3 regions of the Promicromonospora noduliphila genome follow, and region 1 is predicted to be linked to each of the others. Evidence: predicted binding sites of a transcription regulator. Region 1 holds the regulator's gene; each other region holds the start of a gene.
The links. Region 1 encodes HspR, which represses chaperone genes until heat shock. Its sites were predicted from a motif close to AAGTTGAGTCNNNNNGACTCAACTT; they were not measured.
Positions count from the first base shown of each region.

Region 2: the regulator HspR is predicted to act here: its motif matches at 3,281-3,305, upstream of clpB (ATP-dependent chaperone ClpB).
Region 3: the regulator HspR is predicted to act here: its motif matches at 2,691-2,715, upstream of AC0QU1_RS06260 (Hsp20/alpha crystallin family protein).

Region 1 is NZ_CM167806.1:5,700,401-5,706,313, forward strand. Features, by position in the region: gene AC0QU1_RS24885 (sigma-70 family RNA polymerase sigma factor) at 1-574, opposite strand, end outside; gene AC0QU1_RS24890 (hypothetical protein) at 848-1,615, shown strand; gene AC0QU1_RS24895 (DUF1540 domain-containing protein) at 1,698-2,006, opposite strand; gene AC0QU1_RS24900 (heat shock protein transcriptional repressor HspR) at 2,169-2,621, opposite strand; gene AC0QU1_RS24905 (DnaJ C-terminal domain-containing protein) at 2,713-3,711, opposite strand; gene grpE (nucleotide exchange factor GrpE) at 3,787-4,512, opposite strand; gene dnaK (molecular chaperone DnaK) at 4,509-5,913, opposite strand, start outside.
Region 2 is NZ_CM167806.1:270,925-276,837, reverse strand. Features, by position in the region: gene AC0QU1_RS01155 (ArsR/SmtB family transcription factor) at 1-322, opposite strand, end outside; gene clpB (ATP-dependent chaperone ClpB) at 623-3,232, opposite strand; partial or broken gene cpt (chloramphenicol phosphotransferase CPT) at 3,352-3,908, shown strand; gene AC0QU1_RS01140 (sulfite exporter TauE/SafE family protein) at 3,892-4,692, shown strand; gene AC0QU1_RS01135 (IS110 family RNA-guided transposase) at 5,392-5,913, shown strand, end outside.
Region 3 is NZ_CM167806.1:1,448,080-1,453,992, forward strand. Features, by position in the region: gene AC0QU1_RS06250 (dipeptide ABC transporter ATP-binding protein) at 1-1,047, shown strand, start outside; gene AC0QU1_RS06255 (ROK family protein) at 1,044-1,970, shown strand; gene AC0QU1_RS06260 (Hsp20/alpha crystallin family protein) at 2,239-2,655, opposite strand; partial or broken gene AC0QU1_RS06265 (response regulator transcription factor) at 2,815-3,477, shown strand; gene AC0QU1_RS06270 (sensor histidine kinase) at 3,665-4,768, shown strand; gene AC0QU1_RS06275 (VOC family protein) at 4,868-5,221, shown strand; gene AC0QU1_RS06280 (nucleotidyltransferase family protein) at 5,224-5,511, shown strand; gene AC0QU1_RS06285 (XdhC family protein) at 5,554-5,913, opposite strand, start outside.

The sequences.
Region 1 (5,913 bases):
CGATCTTCGCGGTCTCGCGCTTGGACAGGCTGTCGCGCACGTACCCGCCCAGCAGCGGGTTCACGGTCCGGCACGTGTCCGACGGCGCGTGGGTCAGGTGCTGCTGGAGGTATCCGGCCCGCAGCGCCTCCTTGGCCCGGTAGAGCAGCGCGGAGACGCCGTTCGGGCTGAGGCCCAGCACGGGCGCGACCTGGGCCGGCTTCAGGTCGTCGACCAGCACGTACCAGAGGACCTCGCGCCAGCGCTCCGGGAGGTTGAAGTAGGCCTTGGAGACCACGCTCTGCTCGAAGCCGGCCAGCGCCGGGTCCTCCTGGGAGGCGACCCGGCCCAGCACCGACTCGATCTCGTCGTCCGTACTGGGACGCGTGCGCGCGGCGCCGCGCGACACGTCGAACGACCGGTGGCGGACCATCGTGTACAGGTAGGTGCGGAACCCGGCGTCCGGCCCGGCCCCGCGGCGGAGCATCTCGAACAGCTTGCTGAAGGCGTCGCCGACCACGTCGTCGGCGTCGGCCGGCGAGACGTACTGCCGGGCGAGCGCCCGCGCCGCCCCGGCATGGCGCTCGTAGAGCACGCCAAAAGCGTCGCGGTCACCCGACCTGACCTGCAAGATCAGTTCCGCGTCGCTGGGGGTTCCCCCTGTGCTGCTCTCGACTTGCCTCACGTCTACCCGACTCTCGCGGTCGTCACGTCGGCCCCGGCCTGTCGCCGTCCTGCCCAAGACTATAGAGGCACGCCGCGGATTCAGGGGGTGGAAAATAAACATTCCGGGGTGAGGTTCGGGTGAAGTGCGGTACATCACCGCCGAAGGTGCGTCATGATGAGTGCCCGTGAGGGTCCTTTCATCATGAGCGAGTCACAGCAGGAGGTGCAGGTGCGTGTGCACGACCTGCGCGAGCGGTGGCGCGCTACGAGTCTGGCCTCGGTATGGATCCGGCCGAACGACTGGGAGCACCCGGCCGTAGAGGCACTGGCCGAGGCGCTGGCGGAAGGGCGGGGTGTCATCGCACCCGCTGAGCGACTGGGAGCGGCCCGGGCCAGCGTCGGCGCCGGCATCACCGAGGCGCTGGACGACGTCGCGTGCCTCTACGCCGCGTTCGGGCGCCCCACGGACGTCGGCGCGCTGCGCGCCGCCGCGATCGGCTGGGTCGGGGAGCGCGAGCGCGTGCCCTACCAGGTGGCCACGCGCGACCCCTCCACCGGCCTGCCCACCGGCGAGTACCTGGGCGAGCGGCTACGCGAGACCTACGGCACGGCGCAGCGCACCGGCACCGCCGCCGGTACCTCGCACTGCCTGCTCGTGCTCGACGTCGGCCTCGACAGCCTCGACACGTGGCAGCGCCTAGCGCGCTCCGCGGCCATCGGGCGCACCCTGCACCAGGTGTTCGGCGAGGGCCATCCCATGGCGGCCGTCGGCGACGGCACGTTCGTGGTGCTGTGCGAGCGCGGTCCGTCGACCGCGGAGCTCGGCCAGTCGCTGCGCCGCGTCGTCGAGCGCAACGCCGAGGTGCTCGGGCTCACCACAGAGGTGCGCCGCCCCACCCGCGTCTGGGTGGAGCGGCTGCCGAGTACGCACGCCGACGCGCTGCTGCTGCTGGACCACCTGGCCCGCTGAACAGCCCTGTGCCGCGCGGAGGACCGGTCCCGCGCGGCGCTTCCTTCCCGGAAAGGCCGCAGGATTCAGGGCGCCCGGAGGCTCAGCGCTCCTGGAAGGTGAGGCAGTCCGCGTGCCCGGGGTCCTCGGGACCGGAGCCCACCCGGATCGACGGGGCCCGGCATTCCAGATTCTCGTTGTGGATGCACTCGCCGCGCTGGCACGCGCCGACGTGCGCGATGACCTTCTCCAGGCCGCCCTTGGTGCCGAGCGGGATGAACGTGGCGCAGGAGGCGTCGCCCGTGTGCCCCGCGATGGTGACGGCGCCCGCGTGGCAGCCGTGGTCGTGGTTGTAGCCGCAGCCGTCGATCGAACACTCGACGACCTCCGGCATCTCCATCAGCGTGCTCATGGGTCTCTCCTCGCTCGCGCGTTCCTGGTCCGGAATAGCCCAAGCCTATTCCGGAATTGCAGAACGCGTAGACCAAGGAATGCCTTACCTACATTCTCTCGCATCTTCTCGATTAACGAAAGAATTGCATTTCGGAAATTGCCCGGTGGCCCGCGAGGATGCTCAGTCCTCGCGACGCGGCGCGGGCCGCCAGAGCACTACAGCACCCCCGCCGACGCTGCGGTGCTCCAGGTCCACCCGCACGGCGGCGCTCCGGACCCGCTGACCGCGCTGCACCACCACGACATCGCCGGCGGACGGGCCCGCCGCGAACACGCGGCTCTCCTCCTGGACCCGCATGAGCAGGTCACCGAGGCGCTCCTCCAGCACGGAGACGTGCGCCTCCAGGTCGAGGATGCGCTTGATGCCCGCCAGGTTGATGCCCTCGCCCTGCGCGAGCTGCTGCACCTGCAGCAGGCGCGCCACGTCCCTGCGCGAGTAGCGGCGGCCACGGCCGCGCGTGCGCCGGGGCACGACCAGCCCCAGGCGGTCGTACTGCCGCAGCGTCTGCGGGTGCATACCCGCGAGCTCGGCGGCCTTGGAGACGGTGAGCACGGGTGCGTCGTCGTCGACCATGTGCGCCCTCCCTGTCTCTCGTGCTCTCTTCGCGTCCGGGCAGGTTAGCGGACGGCGGTGCGGCGGGGCAGGTGCCCCACCGCACCGGGCGTCATTCCGCCGCCCGTTCGGCCAGCCCCGCGCGCACGTCCTCGCCGTCGCTCTCCGCGGCGAACGTCTCGAGCGCCTGCCTGGCCTTCTTGCTGAGCTTCTGCGGCACGGCCACCTGCACGGTCACGAGCAGGTCGCCGGTCGCGGTGGCGGTCCGCGCGCCGCGGCCCTTGACCCGCAGCGCCCGGCCCGACGGCGTCCCCGCCGGCACCTTCAGGCGCACGGTCGCGCCGTCGAGGGTCGGTACCTCCAGAGTGGTGCCGAGGGTCGCCTCCGTGAACGTGACGGGCACGCTCATCCGGAGGTCGACGCCGTCGAGGGTCCAGACCGGGTGGGGCGCCACGTGCACGGTGACGACCAGGTCGCCCGCCGGGCCGCCGTTGACGCCGGGCCTGCCCTTGCCGCGCAGGCGGATCTTCTTCCCGTCGTTGATGCCAGGAGGGATCCGGGCCGTGATGGTGCGGCCGTTGACCTCCAGGTCCGCCGTCGTACCCTCCACCGCCGCCCGGAAGGGCAGGGTGACCTGCGCGACGACGTCGGCGCCGGCGCTCGGTGCCGTGAACCCGGTCGGGCCGGCCGAACCGTACCCGGCGCTGCCGAACATGGAGCCGAGGATGTCCTCGAAGCCCGCGCCGCCGCTCTGCGGGTAGCGGACCCGTGGTCCGCCGCCCCGGCGGGAACCCTGGCCGCCGAACATGGCACCCATGATGTCCTCGAACCCGCCGGCTCCCGCGCCGCCCGGACCGGCGGAGAACCGGGCGCCACCCGCCATGGCGCGCACGGCGTCGTACTGGCGGCGCTGCTCCGGGTCGGACAGCACCGCGTACGCCTCGCCGATCTCCTTGAACTTGGACTCGGCGGCCGCGTTCCCCTGGTTCTGGTCGGGGTGGTACTGGCGCGCGAGCTTGCGGTAGGCCTTCTTGATGGCCGCGTCGTCGGCGTCCTTCGGAACGCCCAGCACGGCGTAGAAGTCCTTCTCCATCCAGTCCTGACCGGTCATGGCACCTCCTTCCGCACTGTGCCCTCGACGGCAGGGCCCGCCCGGGTGGGGCGGACCCGGCCATCGAGAACGCGACTACTCCGGTCCGACGACGCCCACACGGGCGGCCCGGACCACCTTCTCGCCGATCTTGTACCCGGGCTCCACCACGAGGTTCACCGTGGTGGCCGTCGCGTCGGCGTCGGCCGAGTGCATGAGCGCCTCGTGCAGCGTCGGGTCGAACTCCTCCCCGACCTTGCCGAACCGCTCGACACCGAACTTCTGCAGGCTCTGGTCGAGCTTCTCCGCGATCGCCGCCATGGGGCCGCTCAGCTCGCCGTGCTGCTTCGCGCGCTCGACGTCGTCGAGCACGGGCAGCAGCGCCGCCAGCACGTCCTGCACACCCCGGTCCCGCGCGGCCTCCTGGTCGCGCAGCGCCCGGTTGCGGTAGTTCGTGAAGCTGGCCCGCTCGCGCTGCAGCGCGTCCAGGTGCTCCGCGGCCTCGGCCTTCGCCTTGAGGACCTCCGCGGCCTCCGCCGCGTCACCGGAGGGCTCGAAGTCGAGGCCTTCGAGCGGGTCGCCGGAGGCGTCCTGCGGTGCGGGGGTCTCGGCGGGCTCGCCCTCGGAAGCCTCGGGCGCCCCGGGAGAAGGCTGGTCCGCGGGCGCGGGCTCCTCCGCCGAGGCAGGCTCCTCCGCCGGCGCGGGCTCCGTGGGCCGGCTCCGCTCGCCGGAGTTGTTCACCCGGCGCTTGTCCGTGAACTGGAAGGGGTGCTCCCCCGAGCCCTCCGGCTCGGGGGAACCCTGCTGGTTCTCTTCGGTCACTTGCGCTCGTCCTCGTCGTCCACGATCTCGGCGTCGACGACGTCCTCGTCCCGAGCGGACTGCGCGTTCGCCGTCTGCTGGCCGCCCGCGGCCGGCTGCTCCGCGGACTGCTGCTCGGCCGAGTACAGTGCCTCGCCGATCTTCTGGGAGGACGCACCGAGCTTCTCGTACGAGGCCTTCACGGCGTCGGCGTCCTCGCCCTCCAGGGCGGCCTTCACCGCGGCGATGTCCGCCTCGACCTCGGTGACGACCTCGGCCGGGAGCTTGTCGCGGTTGTCCGCGATCTGCTTCTCCATGGAGTACGCGAAGGCCTCGGCCTGGTTGCGGGTGTCCGCCTCCTCGCGCCGCTTCTTGTCCTCCTCCGCGTGCGCCTCGGCGTCCTTGACCATGCGGTCGATGTCCTCCTTGGGGAGGGCCGAGCCGCCGGTGATCTTCATCGACTGCTCCATGCCCGTGCCGCGGTCCTTGGCGGACACGTGCACGATGCCGTTGGCGTCGATGTCGAACGTGACCTCGATCTGCGGCACGCCGCGCGGGGCCGGCGCGATACCGGTGAGCTCGAAGACACCCAGCGGCTTGTTGTCGCGCGTGAACTCGCGCTCGCCCTGGAACACCTGGATCGCCACCGACGGCTGGTTGTCGTCGGCCGTGGAGAAGACCTCGCTGCGCTTGGTCGGGATGGCCGTGTTGCGCTCGATGAGCTTGGTCATCACGCCGCCCTTGGTCTCGATGCCGAGGGACAGCGGGGTGACGTCGATCAGCAGCACGTCCTTGCGGTCACCGGAGATGACGCCGGCCTGCAGCACGGCGCCGACGGCGACGACCTCGTCCGGGTTCACGCCCTTGTTGGGCTCGCGGCCGCCGGTGAGCTCCTTGACCACCTCGGTCACGGCGGGCATGCGGGTGGAGCCGCCCACGAGCACGACGTGGTCGATGTCCGACACCGAGATGCCCGCGTCGCGGATCACCGCGTGGAACGGCGCCTTGGTGCGGTCGATGAGGTCCTGCGTCATCTGCTGGAACTGAGCGCGTGTGAGCTTCTCGTCCAGGTGGATGGGGCCGTTCTCGCTCATCGACAGGTACTGCATCGAGATGTTGGTGCTCGTCGCGGACGAGAGCTCCTTCTTGGCCTGCTCGGCCGCCTCGCGAAGACGCTGCAGGGCGATCTTGTCCTTCGACAGGTCCACGCCCGAGGAGTTCTTCACCTGCTTGATCAGGTGCTCCACGATGCGCTGGTCCCAGTCGTCACCACCAAGGCGGTTGTCGCCGGAGGTCGCGCGCACCTGGATGGTCGAGAAGTCGTCCTCGTCCTTGCCCACCTCGAGCAGGGACACGTCGAACGTGCCGCCACCGAGGTCGAAGACCAGGATGAGCTCGTCCTCCTTGCCCTTGTCCAGGCCG
Region 2 (5,913 bases), 610 kb from region 1:
CGTGCCGCAGCCGCGAGATGTCGCGGCTGAGCTGGTTCCTGGACGTGGACAGCACGGCGTCGAGCCCCGTCTCGAAGTCGTCGGCACCGGTGACGGGGGTCAGGAAGTCCGGCGAGTAGCCGCGCGGCGGCGTCAGCCGCAGCAGCATCCGGGCCGCGGGCGGCAGCCCGGACAGCACCCGCTCACGCCAGGCCCCGAACAGCAGCGGGCCCGAGGGCTGGTTCACCACGTGAGCGCTGAGCAACACCTCCCACATGGGGTCCGGACCCGCCGCGATGCGGACCCGGGCTAGATCATCCGAAGTGAAGTGGAACCGCAGCACCGGGCCCTCCTTGACCGTCTGCCTCTCCCCGTGGCCCCGTCGGCTCGCCCCCCGCGCGCCACACGACCGTGCCGAGCGGTGCGCGGCACGCCGCGCACAGATTCACCCGCACACACAGAGGGACGTGCGGGGTTTCCAGTTATGAACGAACTGGCGGTCACCTTCACAACACCATCACATGCGGGCATTCCCGCAGGTACCCGACCGCGACGTCACCCCGTCGACCGAGCATCGCAGGGCCGGGAGCGTCCCGCGTCGGCCGCTCGACGTAGGCAGGCCTACGTCGAGCGGAGTACCCCGCTACGCGGTCAGCACCTTCCGGACGAGGGACAGCCCGTCGCCGTCCGCCCGGTCCACCACCACGGTGTCGCCGTCGGACACGTCACCCGCGAGCAGCAGCCGGGCGAGGCGGTCGCCGATCTCGCGCTGCACCAGGCGGCGCAGCGGCCGGGCGCCGTACGCGGGGTCGAAGCCCTCCAGGGCGAGCCACTCGCGGGCCGCCGGGGTGACGTCGAGCGTGATGCGCCGGTCCCCCAGCCGCTCCGCGAACGCGTCCACCTGCAGGTCCACGATGCTGCCGAGCTCGTCGAGCGTCAGCGCGTCGAAGATCACCACGTCGTCGAGCCGGTTGAGGAACTCCGGCTTGAACGCGGCCCGCACGGCCGTCATCACCGACTCGCGCCGCTCCTCGTCCGACAGCAGCGGTTCCACGAGGAACTGCGAGCCGAGGTTGGAGGTCAGCACCAGGATCGTGTTGCGGAAGTCGACGGTGCGGCCCTGACCGTCGGTGAGGCGGCCGTCGTCGAGCACCTGGAGCAGGATGTCGAAGACCTCCGGGTGCGCCTTCTCCACCTCGTCCAGCAGCACCACCGAGTAGGGCCGACGGCGGACGGCTTCGGTGAGCTGGCCGCCCTCCTCGTACCCGACGTACCCCGGGGGCGCGCCGACGAGCCGGGACACCGAGTGCTTCTCCCCGTACTCGGACATGTCGATGCGGACCATGGCGCGCTCGTCGTCGAACAGGAAGTCCGCGAGCGCCTTGGCCAGCTCGGTCTTGCCCACGCCCGTGGGGCCGAGGAACAGGAACGAGCCGGTGGGCCGGTCGGGGTCGGAGACGCCCGCCCGGGTGCGCCGCACGGCGTCGGACACCGCAGCCACGGCCGCCTTCTGCCCGATGAGGCGCCGCCCGAGGACCTCCTCCATGTGCAGCAGCTTCTCGGACTCGCCCTGCAGCAGCCGCCCTGCGGGGATGCCGGTCCACGCGGCCACGACCTCGGCGATCTCGTCCGCGCCGACCTTGTCCGCGATCATCGGCTGGTCCGGGGACGGCAGGCTCTCGACCTCCGACTCCTCCTGCTCTGCCGTGGCCAGCTCCTTCTCGACCACCGGGATCTCGCCGTACTGGATGCGCGCGGCGCCCTCCAGGTCGCCCTCGCGGAGCTTGCGCTCGGCGTCGGTGCGCAGCTCGTCGAGGCGCGCCCGCAGGTCGCCCACGCGGTTGTGCCCGGCCTTCTCGGACTCCCAGCGCGCGGTGAGCGCGGCCAGGGCCTCGCGGCGGTCCGCCAGGTCGGCCCGGAGGCGCTCCAGCCGGTCCTTGGACGCGGCGTCCGCGGACTCGGACAGCACGACCTCCTCCATCTCCAGGCGCGTGACGGCGCGCTGCAACTCGTCGATCTCGATCGGGGACGAGTCGAGCTCCATGCGCAGCCGCGAGGCGGCCTCGTCCACCAGGTCGATCGCCTTGTCGGGGAGCTGCCGGCCGGAGATGTACCGGTCGGAGAGAGACGCGGCGGCCACGAGCGCCGAGTCAGCGATCGTCACCTTGTGGTGCGCCTCGTAGCGCTCCTTGAGCCCGCGCAGGATCGCCACCGTGTCCTCGACCGACGGCTCGCCCACGAAGACCTGCTGGAACCGGCGCTCCAGCGCGGGGTCCTTCTCGATGTGCTCGCGGTACTCGTCGAGCGTGGTGGCGCCCACCATGCGCAGCTCACCCCTGGCGAGCATGGGCTTGAGCATGTTGCCCGCGTCCATGGCGCCGTCGCCGCCGGCACCCGCGCCGACGACGGTGTGCAGCTCGTCGATGAAGGTGACCACCTCGCCGTCCGACGCCGTGATCTCCTCCAGGACCGCCTTGAGGCGCTCCTCGAACTCACCGCGGTACTTCGCGCCGGCCACCATGCTCGCCAGGTCGAGCGCCACGAGGCGCTTGCCCTTGAGCGACTCGGGCACGTCACCCGCGACGACGCGCTGGGCCAGCCCCTCGACCACGGCGGTCTTGCCGACACCCGGCTCACCGATGAGCACCGGGTTGTTCTTGGTGCGGCGGCTCAGCACCTGGATCACGCGGCGGATCTCCGAGTCGCGGCCGATCACCGGGTCGAGCTTGCCGTCACGGGCGCGCTGCGTCAGGTCGGTGCCGTACTGCTCCAAAGCCTTGTACGTGCCCTCGGGGTTGGGGCTGGTGACCCGGCCGGAGCCCCGGACGGCGGGCAGCGCTGCGCGCAGCGCGTCGGCGGTCGCACCCGCGTCGACGAGGATCTGGGCAGCGGGCGACTGGCCCGCCGCGATGGCGACGAGCAAGTGCTCCGTCGAGACGTACTCGTCGCCGAGGCCCTGTGCCTCCTTCGCCGCCAGGTCCAGGACGGTGGCCGTCGCGCGGCTCGCGCTCGGCTGCGCCGTGCTCGCCCCGCTGGCCTGGGGGAGCGCGACCAGCGCCGCGCGCACCCGCTGGCCGATGGCCTGCGCGTTCGCCCCGACCGCGTCGAGCAGCCCGACGGCCACGCCGCGCTCCTGCTGCAGCAACGAGGCGAGCAGGTGCACCGGCTCGAGCTGCGGGTTGCCTGCGGCCGACGCCGACTGGATCGCGTCGCCGATCGCCTGCTGCGACATGGTCGTGAACTTGGTGTCCATGAAGCCCCTCCGAGAGCGCTGAAGTCTGCACGGGATGAAACCGCCGCAAAGTTGAGCCTATTCCGCTCAACTTGGAATATCACTGTAGCGCGCCTCACCGACACTCGTACCGTTACCGCATGAACACCCAGGTCATCGTTCTCAACGGCGGTTCGAGCTCCGGGAAGTCCGCGATCGCGCGCGGCCTGCAGGCCGTCCTCCCCGACGCCTGGCTCTCGCTCAGCGTCGACACCCTCGTCGACGCCATGCCCGCCCGCCTGACTCCGGCGGCGACGGGATCGGGTTCGCGGACGACGGCGGCGTCGACGTCGGCCCCGAGTTCATGGCGCTGCAGGACGCGTGGATCACCGGGCTGGTCGCCATGGCGCGCGCCGGTGCGCACATCGTGGTCGACGACGTGTTCCTCGGCGGCGCGGGATCGCAGCGACGCTGGCTGGACGCCCTGGGCGACGTGCCGACGCTCTGGGTGGGTGTGCACTGCGGTGCGGCGGTCGCCGAGGAGCGCGAGGCCGCCCGCGGCGACCGGGTAGCCGGCATGGCCGCCAAGCAGGCCGACGTCGTCCACGAGGGCGTGGCCTACGACCTGGAGGTCGACACCACGTTCACCGAGTCGATGGACTGTGCGCGGACCATCGCCGCACACCTGAGATCATCGCGGGGTGACCGCGCAGACTGACGACTCCCTGACCCCTTCCCGCTCCGTCCTCGTCGGGATCGTCGGTGGCACCTTCTCCGGGCTGTTCGGCCTCGGCGGCGGCATCGTGATGGTGCCGCTCCTGACCTCGCTCGGCGGCCTGACCCAGCGCCGTGCCAGCGCGTACTCGCTGGCCGCGATCCTCCCGGCGGCGATCGTCGGCTCGATCCCGTACCTGATGCACGACGCCGTCGACCTGATCGCCGCCGGCCTGCTGGTCGTGGGCTCGGTGATCGGTGCGGTGGTCGGTGCGCGGCTGCTCGCCCGGGTCCCGGAGGCGCTGCTGCGCTGGCTGTTCGTCGGAGTGCTGCTCGCGGGGATCGTGCGGTCCCTGCTGGACGGGTTCGGGGAGCCGCCGGAGGTGGACACCGCGGAAGGTCTGCCCAGCCTGCTGGACGGCGCGGGGATGGTCGGGCTCGGGCTCGTCATGGGTGTGGCGTCCGGCCTGCTGGGCATCGGCGGCGGGCAGCTCGCGGTGCCCGGCCTGTCCGCCCTGTTCGACTTCGCGCCCGCGCTCGCCAAGGGCACGTCGCTGGTCGCGATGATCCCTACCGCGATCTCCGGGACCTGGGTCAACGCCCGCAACCGGCTGGTCCACCTGAAGACCGCCGCGATCATCGGCCTGGTGGCGTCGGGCTTCTCGTTCGGCGGGGCCAGCCTGTCGGTGGTGATGCCCGACCGGGTCGCCTCGATCGCGTTCGCCGCGCTGCTCGTCTTCGCGCTGGTCCAACAGGTCCGCAAGGCCCTGGAGAAGCAGCGGCACTAGAGCCGAACCACGCTCACGACGTCGGCAGTTGGCTGAGCCGCGCTCGCCCAGGTCGGCAGTCCACTAAGCCCCGTTCGCTCAGGTCGGCAGTTGGCATCGAGATCGGTCCAGCGCTGGGCCGATCTCGATGCCAACTGCCGACCTGGGCGGAGGGGACATAGCAGGGTGCCGACGTCGAGCCGCACGGCTGACCAGCCCCCAGCGGACGCCAGCCCCTGTGGTGGCCCGAACGAGGATCGGCAGGCTAGCCGTCTGGTCGAGATCATCGCCGGTGCACCGCTCGGCCCGCTCACCACGGCAGACCGCCGAGAGCTGCTCCGCCTCCTGAGCAAGGCGCTCCCCCGGCAAGAGGCCGCGACCAAGCGCCCCCCGATCTGACGGCACGGATGATCGGTAAAAGGTCAGGTGATCGGCAGCTCGGAATGCCGATGACCTGACTGTGAGGATCGCTTTCGCAGCCTGATGGTGCTGGGCTGTGGGCTGGTGGCTGTGCGTGTGACTCTTCAACTGACTGGCTTCGTGCCCTGAAAAGGACTTGTCCACGCATGGCTGCCGGCCCCGGCCCGGTCGGAGCAGCTGGCCTGATCAGGAGCTTGACCGCCCGGCGTTAGCGGCGCCGGGCGTGTCCCATCACAGTCCTGCCGTGTTCTCCGCCCCGGACCGGAACCCTCGCGTCCCGTCCCAGGCAGGAGAGAACGCATGACCAGTCTTACCGATCTACGTCAAGCCGTCGACGTCGTGATCGGCGTCGACACCCACGTGGACACGCACACCGCCGCCGTCATGGACACCCGCACCGGCCGCGTCCTGGCCGAGCTGGCCGTCCAGACCACCTCGACCGGCTACGCCCGGCTGGTCGAGCTGGCCGACCAGCACAGCGTTCTGCGAGCGTGGGCGATCGAGGGCACCGGCGGCCACGGCGCGGGCCTGGCCCGGGTCCTGGCCGACCGTGGTGAGGTCGTCGTCGAGCTCGACCGCCCCCAGCGGCCCGCCCGCCGCAACGGCGCCAAGTCCGACCCGCTGGACGCAGCCCGCGCCGCCCGAGAGGCCTTGTCCCGGACCCGACTCGGGACCCCGCGTTCTGGCGGGGACCGGCAGGCCCTGTCGGTCCTGCTGGCCGCCCGCCGCTCCGCCGTCGAAGCATCCACTAACGCCCAACGGCAGGTGTTCAGCCTGGTCATCGCCGCTCCCGAGCAGATCCGCGACAAGTTCCGCGGGATG
Region 3 (5,913 bases), 1.8 Mb from region 1:
GTGGAGCACGGGCCCGTGGAGCAGGTGCTGCTGGATCCGGCGCATGCGTACACGCGGAGCCTGCTCGACGCGGTGCCGGCGGCGCCGCCGGCGAGTGTCGCCCTGGTACCGGGCGGGGATGCGGCGTCGGACGGCGGGCGCGGCTCGGCGTCGGACCGGAAGCCGGTGCCAGCGGCCGGGGCGGGCGACCGCGAGGTGGTGCTCGACCTGCGCGGCGTGAGCCTCGACTACCGCGTGCAGGGTCGCACCGTCCGCGCGGTGGAGGGCCTGGACCTGACCGTGCGCGCGGGCGAGATGCTGGGGCTGGTGGGCGAGTCCGGCTCGGGCAAGTCGACGGCGGGGCGGGCCTGCCTCGGCCTGCTGACGCCGTCCGAGGGCGAGGTGCTGCTGCTCGGCACGTCCGTGGCACGCGCGAGGGGGCGGGCACGACGGCGCCTGCTGGCCGACGTCGGCGTCGTGTTCCAGGATCCCGGCGGGTCGCTGGACCCGCGCAAGCTCGTGGGCGAGTCGATAGCGGAGCCGCTGGCGATCCATGGGCGGGACGGGCGGCGCCTGTCGGCGGCCGAGCGGCGGGCGCGGGTGCGCGAGCTGCTGGACGCGGTGCGGCTGCCGGCGGGGGCCGAGCGGCGCTACCCGCACGAGTTCTCCGGCGGGCAGCGGCAGCGCATCGGCCTCGCGCGCGCCCTGGCGCTGCGCCCGCGCCTGCTGGTGGCCGACGAGCCGACCAGCGCCCTCGATGTCTCCGTGCAGGCCGAGGTGCTGCAGGTGCTGCGCGACCTGCACGCGGAGCTGCGCTTCGGCTGCCTGTTCATCAGCCACGACCTGGGCGTGGTGCACGAGCTGACCGACCGTGTGGCCGTGCTCCGGTCCGGCCGCCTGGTCGAGAGCGGCACGACGGCGGAGGTGTTCAGCGCGCCGCGCGAGCTGTACACGGCCGAGCTGCTGGCCTCCGTGCCGACGCCGGATCCAGCGGCGCAGCGCGAACGGCGTGCGGCGCGGCGGCGGCTGGTGTCGGAGGCCGGCGGCGGTTCCGGCGTCGCCCCATGACGGACGGGTCCACCGCGGGCGTCGACATCGGCGGCACCAAGATCCGGGCCGCCGTCGTCACGCCGGACGGCGAGGTGCTCGCCTCGGCGACCGCGCCGACGCCGTCGGGGGGCGAGGTGATGCTCGACGTCGCGGCGGGCCTGGTGGCGCGCGCGACGGCGGAGGCGGGTGTGCCCGTTGCGGCGGTCGGCGTGGGTGCGGCGGGTGTCGTCGACCCCTGGACGGGCGAGGTGCTCGCGGCGAGCGACTCCTTCGTCGGCTGGGTCGGCACGAACCTGCGCTCCGGCCTCGCGTCCCGGACCGGCCTGCCCGTGACGGTGGCGAACGACGTCGACTCGTTCCTCGTGGGCGAGGCGACCTGGGGCGCCGTCCGGGGCGTCCGGTCCGCTGCCGGCATCGCGCTGGGGACCGGGGTCGGGGGAGCGCTGTGGCTGGACGGCGCGCTGTACCGCGGCGCCGGCGCGGCGGGGGAGATCGGGCACATGCCCGGGTTCGGTGACGCGCGGTGCACGTGCGGCCAGCGCGGGCACCTGGAGACGCTCGCGTCGGGCCGCTCGGTGGAGCGGCGGTACGCGGAGCTTGTCGGTGCTGAGGGTGGTGGTGTTGGGGTCGTCGGCGCAACCGAGATCGAGTCCCGTGCTCGCGCAGGGGACGAGACGGCGGTCCGGGTGCTCGCCGACGCCGGCCGGGCGGTCGGGTCGGCGGTCCTCATGCTGGCGGCGCTGCTCGACGTCGGACACGTGGTGGTGGGCGGGGGCCTGGCCCGCGCCTGGGACCTGCTGGAACCCGCGCTCCTGACGCGGCTCCGCGACGAGCCGCCGGTGTCGGGACACGCGATCGAGGTGCGCCGGGCGACCCTCGGCGCGGACGCGACGGTGGTGGGCGCCGCGGCGCTGGCGCGCGGGCCTGTTGGACTCCACTGAGTTCGGTCAGCTGCCCTGCGCCGTCGCCGAGATCGGTCGGTTGTCCTGAGATCGGTCCATCAATGGACCGATCTCAGGACAACCGACCGAAGTCGGCGAGTTCGGTCCGACGTCGGACCGAACTCGGTGAGTGCGGGGCTCAAAGGCGAACTTGGTGGGCGCGGGGCGCTCGAAGACTTGGTGAGCGCGGGCGCTCAAGACAGGGCAACGCAGACGGCGCCCGGCCGCATGAGCGGTCGGGCGCCGTCGGTGTGTGCGCCTGAAATGATCAGGCGGCGGTGGTGACCTCGATGCGCTGCGGCGTGGTGCCGGCGAAGATGCCGGTCACGGTGACCGTCAGCACGCCGGCGTCGTAGGACGCGCGGACAGCGTCGCCGTCCACGGTCTTCGGGAGCGTGACGACGCGCCGGAAGGAACCGAAACGGACCTCCGAGATGCGGCGGCCCTCCGACTCCTCGGAGCGCTGGTCCTTGCGCTCGCCGCGCACGACGAGCTTGCGGCCCTCGACCTCGACGGTGATGTCGGCCAGGTCGACGCCCGGCAGGTCGAGGCGGGCGACGAGGTCCTCGCCCTCGCGGTAGACGTCGGCCGCGGGCACGGGGCCCTCGGTCGCGGCGAACTGCGGGCTCCACGGGTCGCGGAGCCAGGCGTGGGCGAACGGGGAACGGGTCAGAACGGTGGTCATGGTGTCCTCCTCCGGATGATGCTGATGATCAGCTCAACGTGAGTCGACCCGACTCAATTTCAGGGTTCGCCGACGGCGGACGGTGCGGCGTGCCGGTGTGGTAGGCGCCGGGCAGTTTCGGTATGTCGGCGATATGTGCCGGCTCGTAGCATCGAGGGCATGCGTGTCTTGGTCGTCGAGGACGAGCCCTACATGGCGGAGGCCATCCGCGACGGGCTGCGCCTGGAGGCGATCGCCGCGGACCTGGCCGGCGACGGCGACACCGCGCTGGAGCTGCTGAGCGTCAACACCTACGACATCGCCGTGCTCGACCGCGACATCCCCGGCCCGTCGGGCGACGAGGTCGCCAAGAGCATCATCGCCTCCGGCAGCGGTATGCCGATCCTGATGCTCACCGCCGCCGACCGGCTCGACGACAAGGCCTCGGGGTTCGAGCTCGGCGCCGACGACTACCTCACCAAGCCGTTCGCGCTGCGCGAGCTCGTGCTGAGGCTGAGGGCGCTCGACCGCAGGCGCGCGCACAACCGGCCACCCGTGCGGGAGATCGCGGGCCTGCGGCTGGACCCGTTCCGCCGCGAGGTCTACCGCGACGGCCGCTACGTGGCGCTGACCAGGAAGCAGTTCGCCGCGCTCGAAGTGCTGGTCGCCGCCGAGGGCGGCGTGATCAGCGCCGAAGAGCTCCTGGAGCGGGCGTGGGACGAGAACGCCGACCCGTTCACCAACGCCGTGCGCATCACCGTCTCGGCGCTGCGCAAACGCCTCGGTGAACCGTGGATCATCGCCACCGTGCCCGGCGTCGGCTACCGCATCGACGTCCGGCCGGACGGCGGAGGTGGCACCCGGCCGGACGGCGAAGGCGACGCCCGGCCGGACGGCGAGAGCGACGTCCACCGAGACGCGGGACGTGACGTTCAGTCGAACGCGGAACGTGACGTTCAGTCGAACGCGGGACGTGACGTCCAGCCGGACGTCGGACGCGAGGAACGCGGCCGTGGATAGAAAGCCCGGGATGAGCGCTCGTCTCCGGCTCACCCTGAGCTATGCCGGGTTCCTCATGCTCGCGGGCGCTCTGCTGCTCGCGGTCGTCTGGGTGTTCCTGCTGCGGTACGTGCCCGAGAGCATCGCCTACGACCTGCCCCGGCGTGGCGGCCCGGTGATCTTTGTCCCGAACCGCTCCGACCTGGAGAGCGCCTTCATTCCGAGGGCAACCGCTGCGCTCGTGGCCCTGCTGGTGTTCGGCCTGGTGGGCGGGTGGATCCTCGCGGGGCGCATGCTCACCCCGCTGACTCGCATCACGCGCGCCACCCGCCAGGCAGCGGGAGGATCCCTCTCGCACCGGATCGAGCTGGAGGGCCGGCGCGACGAGTTCCGCGAGCTCGCCGACGCCTTCGACGCCATGCTCGGGCGGCTCGAGGCACACGTCGCCGAACAGCGGAGGTTCGCGGCCAACGCCTCGCACGAGCTGCGTACCCCGCTGGCGATCACGCAGACGCTGCTTGACGTCGCCCGCAACGACCCTGGCGGCGACACCGAGGAGCTTGTCGAGCGCCTCTACGTCGTCAACGCGCGGGCCATCGACCTCACCGAGGCGCTGCTCCTGCTCAGCCGCGCCGACCGGCGGTCGTTCACGCGGGAGCACGTCGACCTGTCCCTCGTGGCGGAGGAGGCCGTCGAGACGCTCCTTCCCCTCGCCGAGAAGCGGGGCGTGACCATCGAGAACTCCGGCGACATCGCCTCGACCATCGGCTCGCACGCCCTCCTGCTGCAGATGACCACCAACCTCCTGCACAACGCCGTCGTCCACAACCTCCCCGAGCACGGAACCGTGCAGGTCGCCACCGCCGTCCGCCCCGAGTCCGTGCTGCTCACCGTCGAGAACACCGGCGAACGGCTCACCCCGCAGCTCGTCTCGACCCTCACCGAACCGTTCCAGCGCGGCACCCAGCGCATCCGCGGCGACCACGCGGGGGTCGGCCTCGGCCTGGCGATCGTCAAGAGCATCGCCCAGGCCCACGACGGGACGCTCACCGTCGTCCCCCGCGCCGACGGCGGGCTGCGCGTCACGGTGCGGCTGCCGGACGCGCGCGTCCGGGGAGACCTGCCACGGTTGTGACGGTGCTCCTCGCTGAGACCGGGCTTGGGCGAGACGATGGTTCGTACGTGCGCTGAAATGTCCGCGGCCTAGATCGGCGGCGCCAAGACAGGAGGAACGATGCACGCCACACGCGTCACGGCCAACCTTCGGGTGGCCGACCTTGAGACGGCGAAGAGCTTCTACGCCGACTATCTCGGGCTCAGCACCGAGGAGTTCAACCTGGGCTGGGTAGCCCGGTACACCTCTCCCGACACCGGAGCGCACGTTCAGCTCGTGACGGGCGATGCGACGTCTCCCGAGGACTCGGTCATCTCGGTTCATACCCCCGACGTCGACTCCGCCTACGAAGAGGCGCAGCGGCTCGGCTACGAGATCGTGCACCCGCTGACCACGGAGCCCTGGGGCGTGCGCCGGTTCCTCGTGCGTGCGCCGGACGGCAACGTGGTCAACATAGTGAGTCACCGAGACTGACGATGTCGCTGCTGATCGAGCTTCTTCGAGACCGGCGGGACGAGATCGTCGAGGCCGCCGCACGTCACGGCGCGCGCAACGTCCGTGTCTTCGGGTCGGTGACGCGCTGTGAGGAAACCGCTGAGTCGGACGTCGACCTGCTTGTCGATCTCGATCCCGGGGTCGGTCTGTTCGCGATCGGTGCGCTCGAAGTCGAGCTCGAGGAGATGCTGGGACGCAGGGTCGACGTGGTGATCGCACGGGCGTTGCGCGAGGGTGTCGCTGCGACGGTCGAGGCGATCCAGCTGTGATCGAAAGGGTGGGTCCGCCTGGGCGATGGTCCGGGCGGACTTTCAGCCGTGGATTGGGCCCTCCATCTCGCGCAGCGGTCGTGCCGAGGCGCCCGATCGCGCGGCGATGATCTCCGCCGCTATCGAGACGGCGGTCTCGTCCGGCGTGCGGGCGCCGAGGTCCAGCCCGATCGGGCTGCGCAGCCGGGCCAGCGCCTCGGGCGGGACGCCGTCCTCGGCCAGGCGGGCCGCGCGCTCGGTATGTGCCTGACGCGAGCCCATCGCGCCGACGTAGGTGCCGGCCGGGAGTTCCGTGAGCGCCGTGCGCAGCAGGGGCACGTCGAACTTCGGGTCGTGCGTCAGCACGCAGACGGCGTCGCGCTCGGCGACGCGGCCCGCCTCGATCTCCCCCGCGAGATACCG